One region of the Pseudoglutamicibacter albus genome, then DNA from elsewhere that is predicted to be linked to it. Evidence: riboswitches for the same ligand, from Rfam matches in the RefSeq annotation. Region 1 holds a riboswitch; each other region holds the start of a gene.
What was found. A riboswitch is a leader RNA that binds a small molecule or an ion and turns the genes downstream of it on or off. The one in region 1 is predicted to bind S-adenosylmethionine.
Positions count from the first base shown of each region.

Region 2: linked by a shared signal. The riboswitch ahead of J2S67_RS00090 (LLM class flavin-dependent oxidoreductase) and the one ahead of J2S67_RS02085 (O-acetylhomoserine aminocarboxypropyltransferase/cysteine synthase family protein) in region 1 are both predicted to bind S-adenosylmethionine.
Region 3: linked by a shared signal. The riboswitch ahead of J2S67_RS08610 (acyl-CoA dehydrogenase family protein) and the one ahead of J2S67_RS02085 (O-acetylhomoserine aminocarboxypropyltransferase/cysteine synthase family protein) in region 1 are both predicted to bind S-adenosylmethionine.

Region 1 is NZ_JAVDXX010000001.1:485,025-490,237, forward strand. It holds gene tpx (thiol peroxidase) at 1-248, shown strand, start outside; gene J2S67_RS02065 (hypothetical protein) at 399-590, shown strand; gene J2S67_RS02070 (phosphotransferase family protein) at 633-1,541, opposite strand; gene J2S67_RS02075 (CPBP family intramembrane glutamic endopeptidase) at 1,572-2,399, shown strand; gene J2S67_RS02080 (VOC family protein) at 2,442-3,083, opposite strand; SAM riboswitch class IV at 3,219-3,334, shown strand; gene J2S67_RS02085 (O-acetylhomoserine aminocarboxypropyltransferase/cysteine synthase family protein) at 3,423-4,754, shown strand; gene metX (homoserine O-acetyltransferase MetX) at 4,820-5,213, shown strand, end outside.
Region 2 is NZ_JAVDXX010000001.1:17,551-22,763, reverse strand. It holds gene purL (phosphoribosylformylglycinamidine synthase subunit PurL) at 1-625, shown strand, start outside; gene J2S67_RS00090 (LLM class flavin-dependent oxidoreductase) at 809-2,239, opposite strand; SAM riboswitch class I at 2,270-2,383, opposite strand; SAM riboswitch class I at 2,725-2,822, shown strand; gene acs (acetate--CoA ligase) at 2,831-4,873, shown strand; gene J2S67_RS00080 (amino acid permease) at 5,060-5,213, shown strand, end outside.
Region 3 is NZ_JAVDXX010000001.1:1,940,362-1,945,574, forward strand. It holds gene J2S67_RS08595 (amidohydrolase family protein) at 1-566, opposite strand, end outside; gene J2S67_RS08600 (SDR family NAD(P)-dependent oxidoreductase) at 725-1,654, opposite strand; gene J2S67_RS08605 (MarR family winged helix-turn-helix transcriptional regulator) at 1,912-2,439, shown strand; SAM riboswitch class I at 2,605-2,691, shown strand; gene J2S67_RS08610 (acyl-CoA dehydrogenase family protein) at 2,701-4,125, shown strand; gene J2S67_RS08615 (LLM class flavin-dependent oxidoreductase) at 4,115-5,213, shown strand, end outside.

The DNA.
Region 1 (5,213 bases):
CCATGGACCTTCCGTTCGCGCTCGGCCGCTTCTGCGGTGCTGAAGGCATCGACAACGTTGTTGCGACCTCGGCATTCCGTTCGAGCTTCGGCGAGGACTACGGCATCAAGTTCGCAGACGGGCCAATGAAGGGCCTCATGGCTCGCGGCGTCATCGTGATCGACACGGACGGCACCGTGCTCTACTCCTCCCTGACCCCAAGCGTGGGCGAGGAACCAGCGTACGACGAGGTCCTCAACGTCCTCTAAACCACACACGTGCTGGCGCCCGGGGTCACAGACCCCGGGCGTTTCGCGCATCCACGCAGCAGTGCTCATCTAACAGAACTGGGCGGGCCTTCAACAGCTCAGCCGGATGCGGCAAGTAATCTCCGGAGATGAACGTGAACACCGACAACGATGGACAACAAATTTTTCGGCGCACTGTTTGGTGCCGTGATCGTCGCGTATCTGCTCTTCTTTGTCCCTAACGTGAGCCTCATCATCGGTATCACGGTCGTGTTGATGATCGCATCCTGGTGGGCGGTTGTAGCGTTCTGGCCTATTGAACCGCCAAAGAAACCGGGCGTGCGGACCTACCGCTCGAACTAGCGAGCTCCACAGTATGAGCCCCACAGTATGAGCCTCAGGGGATTACTGGAGCAGCTCGCGGCATACGTGTGCGGCTTGAGCGGCCCTCATGATGCGCGGCTGGGTTTTCCTCAAAAGCCGGCCCCAGGTTTTCACTCCACCGCGCAGTGCGGCGTCAGCCACGCGAGTCAACGCCAATGACCCGTTCCACACGTGGGCTCGAGCCGCGAAGAACTCATCCGGGGCTGACGGGTCGATCACGTCTTGGCCGTGCCACAGCGATAGATGCGCCAGATTGATCGCCGGGTCCCACAAGGATGCTTTGTCCCAGTCGAGGATCCCGATCAGCTCGCCATCACGCCAGTGCATATTCCGGCCCGCTAAGTCCCCATGCACTAAACCACGCCGGAGTGAACCGCGAAGAGCGGCGCCTTGGCCCACCGCGGATCCCATGGCTTGCTCCATCTCACCCAGAGTAGCTAACACGGTAGCGGCACTTGCCCGCACATCGGGCTCAAGCGCATCGATCGCGGCATCGGCGCGGGCCTGGGTCCATTGAGGTTCTGCCTCCCAGGGCGCGCCAACCAGGCCTTCGTAGGCGCTCAACGGAACCGCCTGCAGGTCGGTAATAATCCGCCCCAACGCTGCAGGGTCGCCTTGGTGTAGCGGGTGGGCGGCACCGGGGATGAAACGTTGGATGATCCCGCCGGCGGAATCGATCGGGGAGCGGGATTCAGGGACGAGCCACGGAACATGCGGGGCAAGCGCATCTGCTAACGCGGCACGGCGGGCTTGGGCGAGCGCCTCCTCACGAGTCCGGGCCATCCGGAACACAACCTCAGGAACCGGGTCTGCCGGGATGAGAACCAGGTTCGACTTCCCAGATTCCTCAACCCGGCCAGAAACCCAATCCGCGGCAGGGTATAAAGCGTTGGCGCGTTCAACTTCTTCGCTCGTGGGTTGCCTGGCCATGCATCCAGCCTACCGAGCATAATCGGATGCATGAGTGCCCAATCCCCACACGCACACACCCCAGACGGTGACGGCTCAGCGAAGACGCCCGGCCTGGGCGAGCTGGGGGCGCCCTCGCGAAAGGCCCTGGGGTGGGAGATCGGCATCGTCCTAGCGCTCTCTTTGGGCAAATCCGGGGTGTATGCGCTCATCGACTTGCTCGACACCATCACGCGCGGCCCCATCTCCTCCGGGACTGCGGCCCTCAACACCTCAACTAGCACGCGTGAGTGGATTGATCTGCTGTATCAGCTTGCCGGCATCTTCTTTGCGCTTGCCCCGGTAGCGCTCGTGATCTACCTTGTTTCACGCTGGCCGGGCAATAAGCCTTGGCGCAGGTGGGGCATCGACGGTCAACGATGCGGTAGCGACGCCGCAGTGGGTTTCGCATTCTTCGTGCTCATCGGCGTAGGAACCCTCGCGGTATACGCGGTGGGCAGGGCGCTCGGTGTCGCGACTGCTATCACGACCTCGGGCCTGCCGGATGCGTGGTGGAGCGTACCCGTGTTGCTGTTGGCCGCACTCAAGAACGGGTTACTTGAAGAGATCGTGGTGCTCGCCTACCTGCATGAGCGGCTCGCAACACTGAAATGGACGCCCGCCGCGATCATCATCTTCTGCGCCGTAGTGCGTGGCTCCTACCACCTCTACCAAGGCGTCGGGCCGTTCATCGGCAACGTAGCGATGGGCGTGATCTTTGGGCTCTACTACCTGCACAAATGCCGCATCATGCCGCTCATCTGGGCGCACTTCTTACTCGATGCGGTCGCGTTTGTGGGCTACCCGCTGCTCGCGGCATGGTTCGGGTACGGTAGCTAGCCCGCGCCGTCGGCCCTGTCAGCTCCCGCCGGGCCAACGCTGTTAGAGGGTTACGAGGCCCTTCGGGGTCTTCAGCGTGACTGACTGCAGGCCCGGCATCCCGGAGGGGGAGGTGAAGTTGAATGTGACCTCGCCCTTGAAGTCTTCACCTGGGTGGCCGAGCCATTCGTCGATGCGTTCGCGGTTACCGGAGATCGTGAGTTCCACGATTTCACCGTGTGGCTCTTCAGCCCGGGATGGGTGCAGGTCCTCGAAGCTCTCGTCCCAGCGGAGGAAGTAGGGAAGCTGAGGGTCTGCGATGAGCCCGTTGATGCCGATCTGGCGCCACGTGAGCTCTCGCCCGTCGGGGAACTTACGCGAACCGGGGACCGCGCCGCGTTGCAGGCGCTCCTCGATAGGTGTGAGGTCCTCTACTGAGACGACCCAGCCCATCCATCCGCCACCCATCTCACTTCGGGCGCGTACTGCCTTCCTGAACGGCTGCTGGAGAGTGGCCGGGTGGTCTAGTACCTCAACGACTTCGAGGTACTGGTGGTTGTGGAGGGGGAAGAACACGTTGCGTGTTCCGAAGCGTGGGTGCACGCCTCCTTTGACGTACCGGAGCCCGAGCTGATCGGCGATACGGTCTGCGGTGGTGATGAGGCCTTCTGGCCCGCAAGCGTAAGAAACGTGATCGAGCTTCATGGGTTAAATCTGACACTGTGTGAGCCACATCTCTACTTAGGTTTACCTAAGTTGAAGTCCGGCCTGTGGATCACACCGGGTGTGGTGGGCGTTATGTGGTGCCAGTGGGTTGGCGTGTTGTAGGCTAATTGCCAAGGTCATGAGTGCCAGTGCAAAACCCCGGTTTGCTGGCCGGCAACCCTCCGTCCGCGGCGGGGTGCCCCGGGTGAGGACCTGGTCACACGGGAATGCCGCTGTGGCAAGCGCGGGCTCTGCCCGCCCGTATCCGGGCGGACGTTACGTCAATTCAACCGGTGTATGCGGGCAAGCCCCTCCTATGAATCAAGGGGTGCACTGTAAATGTCGCAACAAAAGTTCGAAACTCGTCAGATCCACGCCGGTCAGACACCAGACCCGACCACGGGTTCGCAAGCATTACCGATCCACCTGACCAACGCATATGTTTTCCCGGACACCGAGGCTGCTGCCAACCGCTTCGCACTGAGCGAGCTGGGGCCTATCTATACGCGCTTAGGCAACCCGACCACCGAGGTCATCGAGAACCGCATGGCAAGCCTCGAAGGCGGCGTCGGCGCGCTGTTTGTCGCCTCCGGAATGGCCGCTACGAGCTACGCGATCCTCAACGTTGCAGAAGCCGGCGATCACATCGTCGCATCGCCATCCCTCTATGGCGGGACGCAGAACCTCTTCAAGCACACTCTGCCTAAGCTCGGCGTCGAGGTCACGTTCGTGGAAGATCCAGACGACCTGGATGCATGGCGCGGGGCGATCAAGCCGAACACCAAAGCGTTCTTCGGCGAGACCATCGGTAACCCACGCCAAGACGTGTTCGACATCGAAAACATCGCCGCGATTGCACACGATGAGGCAGGCGTACCGCTCATCATTGACAACACGCTGGCAACCCCGTACTCGCTGCGCCCGATCGAATGGGGCGCCGACGTCGTGGTTCACTCCGCAACCAAGTACCTGTGCGGCCACGGAACCGCGATGGGCGGGGTCATTATTGACTCAGGAAACTTCGACTACACCCAGCACCCGGAGCGCTTCCCGGGTTTCAACCAGCCGGATGAGTCCTATCACGGCATCGTTTACGGCCGCGATATGGGTGTCGGCTCGCCACTGGGTGCGAATCTCTCCTACATCCTGAAGGTCCGCGTGCAGCTGCTGCGTGACACCGGTGCTGCGATCTCCCCGATGAACTCCTTCCTGATCGCCCAAGGCCTCGAAACGCTATCCCTGCGTGTTGAGAGGCACATCGAAAACGCGCAGAAGGTCGCTCAATGGCTCGAAGCGCGCGATGACGTCTCCGCGACCATCTACGCCGGCTTGGAATCCTGCCCGTGGTACGAGCGCGGCCGCCACTACGCGCCCGAAGGAGTGGGCGCGATCGTCTCCTTCGAGATCAAGGGAGCTGAAGACAACGAGGAGGCGGCCCGCGCCTTCGTGGACGCGCTCGAGCTGCACTCGCTTGTAGCCAACCTCGGTGACGTCCGCTCGCTCGTGGCGCATCCATCATCCACAACCCACTCCCAGCTGTCTCCGGAAGAGAAGCGAGCCGCCGGCGTGGGCCCAGGCACAGTACGCCTCTCAGTGGGCCTTGAACACGTGGATGACATCATCGCCGACCTGCAGAAGGGTTTCGACGCCTTCCACGCCGCCCGCGCCTAACTAGCGCCGGGACATTGGCATGTGGCAACGGAAGCGATAGAAACTCACGAAGCGAAAGCAGCGTTATGACGTTGGATGTACGAGAACACTCACAACACAACGCTCCCGAGAGCGATGTGAAGATCCTCCCGCTGGGCCCGCTGGATCTAGAGACAGGCGGGCACCTTCCCCAAACCCATATCGCGTACGAGGTTTTCGGCGAGCTCAACGCTGAGCGCAGTAATGCGGTCCTCGTTTTGCACGCGCTGACCGGCGACACCCACGCAGCCGACGGAACGCCGGCTAAAGATGCGCCGGCTAAAGATGCGCCGGCTAACGATGCGGCAGTGACCGATGCGGACGCACCGCAACCTGGTTGGTGGCGCGAGGTCGTAGGCCCGGGTAAGCCGGTGGATACCACCACGTATTGCGCAGTGGTTCCGGCAGCCTTGGGCGGGTGCTCAGGCACGATCGGCCCGG
Region 2 (5,213 bases), 470 kb from region 1:
GCTCTACAACCAGACCGGCGAGACCCCGATCCACCCGACCCCGGTTGTGGGCGTGATGGGTCGCTTCGATGACGTCACCGCGCGCACGGTTTCGGGTTGGCGTGAAGAGCACGACGGCAACGCGGTCTACTTGCTTGGTGTGACCCGCGATGAGCTGGATGGCTCCGAGCTCGCCGCGATGCGTGACCACCTCGGCGGTATCCCGCCGAAGGTCGACCTCGATGCGGAACGCACCCTGGGCCAGCTTCTGGTCTCTGGTTCCCGCGACGGCATGTTCGATGCCGCCCACGACCTCTCCGAAGGCGGCCTCGCAGCCGGGCTGGTCGAGATGTCGATGCGCTACGGCGTCGGTGTGCGCGTGAACCTGGATGAGCTCAAACAGCGTGACGGCATTGACGCTTTCACCGCTCTGTTCTCAGAATCGCAGGCCCGCGCGCTGGTGTGCCTGCCGCGTTCCGAGGAGGAACGTTTCACCGCGATGGCCGCGGCACGCGGCTTCGCCCACGTCCGCCTGGGTGTCGTGGACGCTTCCTCGCACGCGATCGAAGTTCAAGGCGAGTTCTGTGCAACCCTCGACGAAATCCGCGAAGGCTGGGGCACAACCATGCAACGCCACTTCGGCTAACGCCTGTTGCTAGCGGTGTGCCGTACGGCTACAGCACACCGCTAGCAGGCACCTTCGATAACAAGAGATGGCTGTGGGCGCCAGGTTCATCCTGGCGCCCACAGCCATGTCGTATTCGCGGCCGTGAAATGTACGGCCTGCCCCGGCTAGCGGGCGCTGTCTCCTGCCCGCCAGCGTGGCAACCTAGCGGCGCACAGCCGCGCCCGGATGGTTCTCCGGCAGCCGGTCGCCGCGACCAAACAGTGCGTGGCGCAAGGAGGAACCCGTCTGGTCCTCCACTGGGCGGTCGGCATCCCACGCAACTGTGGCGTCGGCGGCTTCCTCAGCGCTCGGGTACACGCCGAGCGCTTCGAGTTCTGGAATCACATAGTCCACCACGTCACGGAACGTGCCAGGCTTGACCGCGTAGGCGACGTTGAAGCCATCCACCCCGGTGTCACGCACCCATTCATGGAACTGTTCGGCAACTTCACGGCCGGTGCCCACGGCAACCGGACCGAAACCACCCACGCCGATGTAGCGCGCCAACTGGCCCACGTTCCACGGCTTATCAGAATCACCTGAAGCCGCCTGGAACATGTTCACCGCGGACTGGATCGCGTTGGACTCCACGTCTTCACCGATCACCGCATCAAGCGGGTATTCGGACAAGTCGATGCCCGTCCAGCCTGCGAGCAACGCCAACGCTCCCTGTTCATCGGCATAAGACTGGTATTCGCGGAATTTCTCCCACGCTTCCTCGTTCGTCTTGCCAACGACCGGGGTGATCATCGCGAAAATCTTGACGTCATCAGCGTTACGGCCCGCCGCCACGGTTGCTTCGCGGATTTTCTTCACGGTCTTCGCGAGGCCTTCCTTGGTTGCCTGCGAAACGAACACAGCCTCAGCATGCTTCCCCGCGAAAGCCATACCGCGCGAAGACGCGCCAGCCTGGAAGATCACCGGGGTGCGTTGACGGGAAGGCTCCGTGATCGCAATACCTGGAACGTTGAACCACTTGCCCTCGTGTTCAATCGGGTGCACCTTAGCCGGGTCAACAAACAAACCAGATTCGCGGTCAGCTACAACCGCATCGTCCTCCCACGAACCCTCAAGCAGCTTATACACGACCTCGAGATATTCATCCGCGTGATCGTAGCGTTCGTCGTGCTCCATCTGGCGGGTCTGGCCAAAGTTCTTCGCCGCGGACTCGAGGTAGCCGGTCACAACGTTCCAGCCGACTCGACCGCCGGTGATGTGGTCCAGGGTCGCCATGCGGCGCGCAAGCCCCACCGGATGCTCATATGCCGTGCCCGCCGTGACACCGAAACCGAGGTTCTTCGTCGCCGCAGCCATCCCCGCCACGATCACTGCAGGGTCAGCCAACGGGATCTGCGCACCGGAACGCAACGCGGTCTCCGGGGAGTTCGCATAGGCGTCATACACACCCATCACGTCCGCCAAAAACAGGGCGGAAAAACGGCCCTCCTCCAGGATCCTGGCAAGCTCAACCCAGTGCGAAAGCTTGTTGTAATCCCGCGAGGTATCTTCCGGATGCTTCCACAAACCCGGGGACTGGTGGCCAATCGTGTTCATCGCGAAAGCGTTGAGAAGAATCGGTTTTTCAGACGACATGTTAACCCTTTCCCGCAGCCCTCAAACGCTGCGCCATCGTCTTCTGGCGGGAGCACCTTTCCCTCACGATTCCTGCTACGGAACCCTTCAGGATGGTTGCTGCGGCGTCATCGAGCCAGATCTCTCGGCCGCTCTGGATGGATACGGATTCAGCATAGAGGCACACCATGGGCATCACGCAAATCGCTCGTGACCGATGACAAAGAATGACGGCACGCATCGGCGGCTACACCTGCGAAAGTATTACCCCATGCCATAACACGGGTTTCTGCAGGTGAAAGGGCTACAGCGACGTGGAATTTGCGCGGCCAGAAGTGTTCTTTACCGTCGATATCATCGCGCTGATCATCAACGGGATCATGGGTGGGGTGATCGCCCGCCGCATCAGACGCCAGCTACCTCAAGCGTGGCGCGTGTTGAGCAACATGACACACACGCTGACCCGATTTGCGTGCAACCACCTTCGTCACCCACTATGGACAGCACAACCATCCAGAGCGGCTGAGAGATCTGGCTCGATGACGCCGCAGCAACCACCCCGGGTTTTTACCGGGCATGGTGCTCACGCCAGGATCGATGGAGTGACAACGCATGACCGCAACGTCCGCACCCGCGCACCAGGCCGCCCAGGCTCAGCTCAGCAACGCAAACCTCAGCAGCGCGCAGCCTAGCGATGACGCGCTGCTTAGCGATGAAGAGCACAGCGCGTACTGGGCCAAACAGGCCGCCCAGCTCACGTGGGAGACCCCGTGGGATACGGTGCACACGCTAACCCCGCCTAACCCTGAAACTCAGGAAGGTCTGCAGCAAACCTGGTTCGCGGGAGGCACGCTCAACGCCGCTGTCAACTGCGCAGACCGCCACGTAGCGGCAGGCAACGGGGACAAAGTAGCGCTCTACTTCGAAGGTGAACCCGGCGACCGTCGCACCGTCACCTACCGCGAACTCACCGAGGAAATCTCGCAAGCCGCCCACGCGCTCACGGAACTGGGCATCGCCCGCGGCGACCGCGTCGTGATCTATCTTCCGGTGCTCGTTGAGACGATCATCATCACGCTGGCTTGCGCACGCATCGGCGCGATCCACTCGCTTGTTTTCGGCGGATTCAGCGCAGAAGCGTTGCGTTTCCGTGTTGAAGACACCCGCGCCAAGCTGCTGGTCACCAGCGACGGCCAGTACCGCCGCGGCAAGGCCGTGCCCGTCAAGGACATCGCGGACGAGGCCGCATCCGGGGAGAACCAGCTCGAGCATGTGCTCGTGATCGACCGCACCGGCCACCGCGACATCCCGTGGACCGAAGGCCGTGACATCTGGTGGGACCAGATTGTGCCCCGCCAGCCACGGCAGCACACACCGGAAGCGTTCGATGCGGAAAATCCGCTGTTCATCATGTACACCTCCGGGACCACCGGGAAACCGAAGGGCCTGGTGCACACGACCGGCGGCTACCTCACCGGTGCTGTAGCGACCTATAACCAGATTTTCGCCCACCCGGACCCAGCTCAACGCGCGGGCGATGTGCATTGGTGCACTGCAGATCTCGCGTGGGTCACCGCCCACACCTACGAGATCTATGGGCCGCTCGGGGCCGGCGCGACCCAAGTCATCTACGAAGGCGTACCCAACGCCCCGCACCCGGGCCGGCACTTCGAAGTCATCCAGCGTTATGGTGTGACCTCCTACTACACCGCGCCAACGCTCGTGCGTTCGCTCATGGGCTGGTTCCCTGAAGGGATCCCCGACGAATACGATCTCTCGAGCATCCGCCTCGGCGGAACCGTAGGTGAAGCCGTCAACCCTGAAGCAGCGCGGTGGCTACGCGAACAGATCGGCCGCGACACCTACCAGCCCGCCAACCCCGAAACCGGGGAACCCGAGCGCGGCATCAGCATGGTCGATACCTGGTGGCAGTCAGAAACTGGCTCCACCATCCTCACTCCCCTACCCGGGGCAACCACCGTCAAGCCCGGCAGCGTAGGCCGCGACATGCCAGGGGTAGCGACCGCGGTTGTCGACGACGAGGGCAACCCGACACCGGCTGGAACCCAAGGCAACATCGTGCTCACCCAGTTCCCGCCCTCGATGGCGCGCACCGTGTGGGGCAACCCGGAACGCTGGTACACCTCTTATTGGAAGGCCTACGCCACATACGGTTGGTTCAGCGCAGGCGACGGCGCGAAAGTCGATGCCGACGGCGACACCTGGATCCTCGGCCGTACCGATGACGTCATCAACATTTCGGGCCACAGGCTCTCAACCATCGAAATCGAGTCTGCGCTCGTGACCGACCCGGGCGTTGTGGAAGCCGGCGTATGCCCGGTACCTGATGCGAAGACCGGCCACGCCGCGGTTGCGTTCGTGGTCCCCGGCGATCAGGCCCTGCTCGGCGCTGACGCGAGCGAGGAGGCCGTCGCCGAGTTCGCGCAGCGGCTACGCGCCACCGTGACCAAGGAGATCGGGCCCATCGCGAAACCGGCCCGCATCATCCTCGTGCCCGACGTACCGAAAACCCGCTCCGGCAAGATCATGCGCCGCATCCTCACCCAGGCCTACACCGGCGAAACACTCGGCGACACCACGAGCCTGCGCAACGAAGAATGCATCCCGGACGTGCTCGCCGCCGCCCGCGGCTAGCTGTATCCGCAGCTAGGCCGTACCAACCGGGGAACTTACCCGCGGCTACAGCAGGAGGCCGTGCCCGCAAGAGAAAATGCGTACTTTGAGTTGATTTGAAGTCAGTTCGTCCAGGCTTAGGCGGCCGGCTCGCCCAAGCCTTATCGCGAATGTGCATTGGGTCACGCATCGTCCTAGTCTCGATGCATGCGTTCTAGCAAAGACACGGCTTCCGGCAGCGGCACGGGTTCCAGTAGCGGCACGGGTTCCAGCGCCGACGCCTCGCCCCGGGTTGAGAAGGAGTCCCTCGATAAAGGCTTGACCGGGCGCCACATCCAGTTCATGGCGCTGGGTTCGGCAA
Region 3 (5,213 bases), 1.5 Mb from region 1:
GAGGGGTGGGCCATGATGATCTGCAGGTCTGGGAAGTCGGCGGCGACGTCGTCCAGCAGCAGCGGATTGGAGTACTTCAGCTTGATGCCGCGCCCGCCGGGCAGGCCTGCGCCCATGCCGTTCTGCCCGGTGTGGGAGACCATGGGCAACCCCAGCTCCTGGAGCCGCTCCCAGAGCGGGTAGTACTCACGGTCCGAGGGGTCGAAGCCCTGCACAGACGGGTGGAACTTGAAGCCGCGCACTCCGAGCTCCTCGGCCTGGCGGGTGGCCTCCGCCAACGCGTCCACCCCGGTGCGGGGATCCACGGAGCCGAACGGGATGAGGACGTCGTTGTTCCGGGCGCAGCCGGCCACGAGGTCATCGATGGAGTTCGGCTTGTGGCCAAACTGGGTGCGCGCGTCCACGGTGAAGACGACCGCGGCCATCCGGCGTTGGCGGTAGGTCTCCGCGATGGTGTCCACACTTGGGGTCCGCTCCGCGGACTTGAAGTACTTCGCGGAGGCCTCGAAGAAGTCCTCCGGAAGCGCCTTGTGGCCGCACGAGTCCACCTCGAGGTGCACGTGCATGTCCACGGCCTCGATGGCCGAGGCGTCCACCCCCAGCTCGTAGCGGACTGGGGCGGGGCCGGGAGCAGAGGTTGAGGCGGGGGCAGGGGCGCCGCTGTCGTTCCCGTGGGCTGGCCCCTGCGGAGCCGTGTCCTGGGTTTCGGTCATCGTGCTTGTCCTTAGTTCTTCTGCTCGGGCTCGAGCTCAGCAGGCAGCGGAGGCATCTTCTCGCCGACTTCCTGGAGGTTGCCCTTGACCAGCTCGGCGCCCTGGGTCTGCATGGTGGCGTAGTCCCAGCCGCCCTCGTGGTACTCGGTGGCCACTGGCTCTGGGTGGGACCAGACCTGCAGGCGATCGCCACCGACGCCAATGGCCTGGCCGGTGATGCCCTCGGCCTCCGGGGAGGAAAGGAAAGCGATCAGGCCGGCGACGTCGTCGGCGGTTCCGAAGCCGAGGTCATGGCGGAAGAAGGACGGCATGGCCTCGCCGCGCTCGTCCGCCTCGACGGCCTTCTGGAAGTAAGGGACGGTCTTGGTCATGGCGGTGGCCGCCACTGGGATGACGGCGTTGACCATCACTCCGGCCCGCTTCATCTCGAGGGCCCACGTGCGGACCATACCGACGATGCCCGCCTTGGCTGCGGCGTAGTTGGTCTGGCCGAAGTTGCCCCGCTGGCCGGTCGGCGAGCCGATGCAGACGATGCGGCCAGCCACGCCGTTCTCCTTGAAGTAGGCGTAGGCGGCGCGGACGCAGGTGAAGGTGCCCTTGAGGTGGACGCCGATGACCAGGTCGAAGTCCTCGTCAGTCATCTTCAGCAAGGACTTATCCCGCAGGATGCCGGCGTTATTCACCAGGATGTCCAGTCCACCGAAGGTGTCTACGGCGGTCTTGACCAGCTGGTCGGCGGCCTCGCTGGTGCCAACAGGGACCACGGCGGCCACGGCTTTGCCGCCGGCTTCGGTGATGGAGGCGACAGCAGCGTCCGCGGTCTCCTGGTTGACGTCGTTAATAACCACGGAGGCTCCCTGGCGGGCGAGCTCCTGGGCGTAGGCGAGGCCCAGGCCTGCGCCCGAGCCGGTGACGATGGCTACCTTGCCGTCGAGGGACATGGGGTTCTCCTTCGGTGGTGACGTGCTAGATGTCTGTTCTGGTCTGAGAGCCTGCGTGCCGCCTCGCGGCGGATACTCTCGGATGGCCCTGGTGTGGCGTTCACCACACAAGAACCATGACAGTACATATAATTGAAATTGTCAATTATTTTTCGAGGCTTGCATTTCGAGTACGATCCTCTGCAAGGGACAAGCCTCTATATGGGCAAGATCAGCCGGATCACTCCCTCGAGTACACGGACCAAGGAAGCAAGCACATGACGACCACAAAGGACACCTCCGGAGCCGCAGTGAACCCGGCCGAGGCCGCCCAGCGCTTCCCCGCCCCCTCCACAGCGCTTGCGGCCGAGCGTATGGCGGAGTTCACGTCGTCAGAGCTCGCCGGCCAGGTCCAGTTCCTGGCGGCCCGGCTGCGCAGCATCGGCCACAGCCACGCCAACCGCGTCCTGCAGGAGGAGATGGGATTGAAGGTCCGCCAGTACTCCGTGCTGGCCCTGGCCGCCGCGGACGTGAACCCGTCCCAGCGCGAACTCGGCGACTTCCTGAGCCTGGACCCAAGCCAGATAGTGAACCTGGTGGACTTCCTGGAGAAGCGGGGATGGGTCGAGCGCCAGGTGGATCCGCGTGACCGTCGTTCCCGGATCGTCATCGCCACACCGCAAGGGCAGGATGCCTACCGGAGGGCACGCGCGCTGACCATGGCCTCCGACGACGTGGTGCTCGCCGCGCTCACCTCCGACGAGCGGCACGAGCTGAGCCGGCTGCTGGAGAAAGTCGCCTTCTAATCCCGCCTGAAACGCCCCCGCGGCGCCTGCGATGCAGGGCGGGCATCCGTAGGCACGGGGCAAGCAGCCGCTGGCGCAGGGCGATTCTTTTTGTCGATTTATGACACAAACAGGCCTGCGGGCGGTTGACATGGCTCGGGGGCGGGCTATAAAAATGATGCTTGTAACCCATCCAGAGCGACTGAGAGACCTGGCTCGTTGACGTCGCAGCAACCGGTTTGTACACGGTGCTCCCGCCAGGAACGATGGAAAGGAATAACTGTGTCATCGTTGTCCACGCACACCCCTGCCCACCCTGCAGCAGTAGCCGATGCGGCCGGAACTGACGCTGGAACCCCGGCTGCTACTGGCGGCGCTAGCAACACCAGCACCACTGCTTCTTCGGCTGACTTGAGTTTCGCTGAAGGGCTTCGTTACGTCACCACCCAGGATGCTCCGGTCACCCCGTGGGAAGCCGGCCACAAGCCAAGCCTGGCTGAGCTGCGTGAGCATTTCGGGCCGATCTTTGACCGCATCGCGCTCGGCGCTTCGGAGCGGGAGGCGCATCGTGTTTTGCCGTTCGTTGAGATCGCGGAACTCAACCGGGCCGGCTTCACCGTACTGCGGGTGCCTACCGAGTACGGCGGCCCGGGCGTGAGCTTCACCGACTGGGTGCAGTTGCTGATCGACCTGGCGGCAGCTGACCCGAACATCGCGCATCAATACCGTTCGCACGCAGGTTTCGCGGAGACGCTGCGCTACCAGAATGAGCAGACGCGCGAGTTCTGGTACGCGAAGGTCCTTGCTGGCGATACTGTGGGTAACGCGTCCACTGAGGTGAGCGGGAATACGTTGAATACGCTCAACACCACGTTGGCTGTGCAGGCGGACGGCACTGGGGTGCTCAACGGCGCTAAGTATTACTGCACTGGCACCGCGTACGCGACGCATACCCGGGTTTCGGCCACGCTGCTTGATACGGATGGAACACCGACCGAGGGTCGACAGTTCGCTGTCGTTTCCACTCGGGCTCCGGGTGTTGAGCTTGAGGATGACTGGAATGGTTTCGGTCAGAGCCTCACCGGTACGGGAACCACGCGTTTCACCGATGTGCGTGTAGCGCCCGAGCACATTCTGAACCGTGTTCCCGGTAGCGCTGAGGCGCAGTTTGAGGCGCCGCTGTTCCAGATTGTTTTGCTCGCCGTGTTGGCGGGTATCGCCCGCAATGTTGTGAACGATGCGGCGGCTGGCGTGCACCGGCGGACGCGTTCGTTCAACACCGGTTTGGGTGTTCCGCACTCTGAGGATCCGCAGATTCTGGGAGTTGTGGGGCGGCTTTCGGCGCAGGCTTTCGTGGTGGAGTCAGCTGTGGTTGAGGCCGCGCGGCGGCTCGAGGCTGCCGAGGGTGTGCTCTCGCTCGAAGATCCAGATGCGCAGCGCTTGCTGACTGAGGCGGAGCTTGCTGTTGAGCGCGCGCACGTGACTGTACCGAGCATCGTGACCAGCATTTGCTCTGAACTGTTCCTCACGGGTGGCGCTTCGAACACGTCGCGGGAGAAGAACCTGGACCGGCATTGGCGCAATGCACAGACCGTCGCGACGCATAACCCGATTGTGTTCCGTGAGCGGATCATCGGCGACTACCTGGTCAACGGGACTGTCCCGGAGGGCCTCAACGCGATCGGTGAGGTGACCCGTGCTTCTTAACGCGTTTGAGATGGCCACGCCGGTGCATCAGTCCCCTGGTTTGTGGCGGCATCCGGAGTCTCGGGCGGCTAACTTTGATCAGTTGAGCTACTGGACCGACCTGGCTCAGACGTTGGATCGCGGCGGTTTCACGGCACTGTTTTTGGCAGATGTGTTGGGAACCTATGACGTGTACGGCGGAAGCGACGCGGTCTCGCATGAGCGCGGCGTGCAGGTTCCGTTGCTGGATCCGTTCGCTGCAGTGTCTGCAATGGCGGCGGTGACGCGCAGGCTCGGTTTCGGATTGACGGCTTCCTGCACGTATGAGGACCCGTTCCTGTTGGCGCGCCGGTTCGCGAGCCTGGACCACCTGACGGGTGGCCGGGTTGGCTGGAACATTGTGACCTCGTATCAGGATTCCGCTGCCCGGAACCTCGGTTTGGAGCGGCAGCTACCGCACGATGAGCGTTACGACCGCGCGGACGAGTACATGGATGTTATGTACAAGCTGTTCGAGGGCAGTTTCGCTCCGGGTTCGGTGCTCAAGGATGCCGATGCGGGTGTATTCGTGGATCCGGCGGGTGTTCGGAAGGCTGAGCATAAGGGCGAGTATTTCTCGGTTGATGGTGCGTTGTTGACGCATCCGGGGCCGCAGCGGACGCCGTTCTTGTTCCAGGCGGGTGCCTCGGCGCGGGGCTTGCGTTTTGGTGCCGAGAACGCTGAGGCCGTGTTCATGATCGGTTCTGAGCCAAGTGTCGTGCGCGGTTATATTGACCGCTTACATGAGGCGCTTGAGGTCGCGGGCCGGCCCGCCGATGCGGTGCGCACGTTCGCGATGGCCACCGTGGTGACGGGCGCGGACGACGAGGAGGCGCAGCGCCGCTTCGAGTCCTATCAGCAGTATGTCGACGTCGAGGGGGCTTTGGCTCTGTTCGCGGGCTGGACCGGCGTTGACTTGGCCGGACTGGATCCCGATGCTCCGTTGGCTGAGGTTGAGACGGAAGCGAACCAGTCCGCCCTGCGTTCGGTGACCTCTGGCGACACAGCGCGCGAGTGGACCGTGCGCGACATTGCCGCGTTCGTGACGTTGGGTGGCCGCGGCCCTGTGA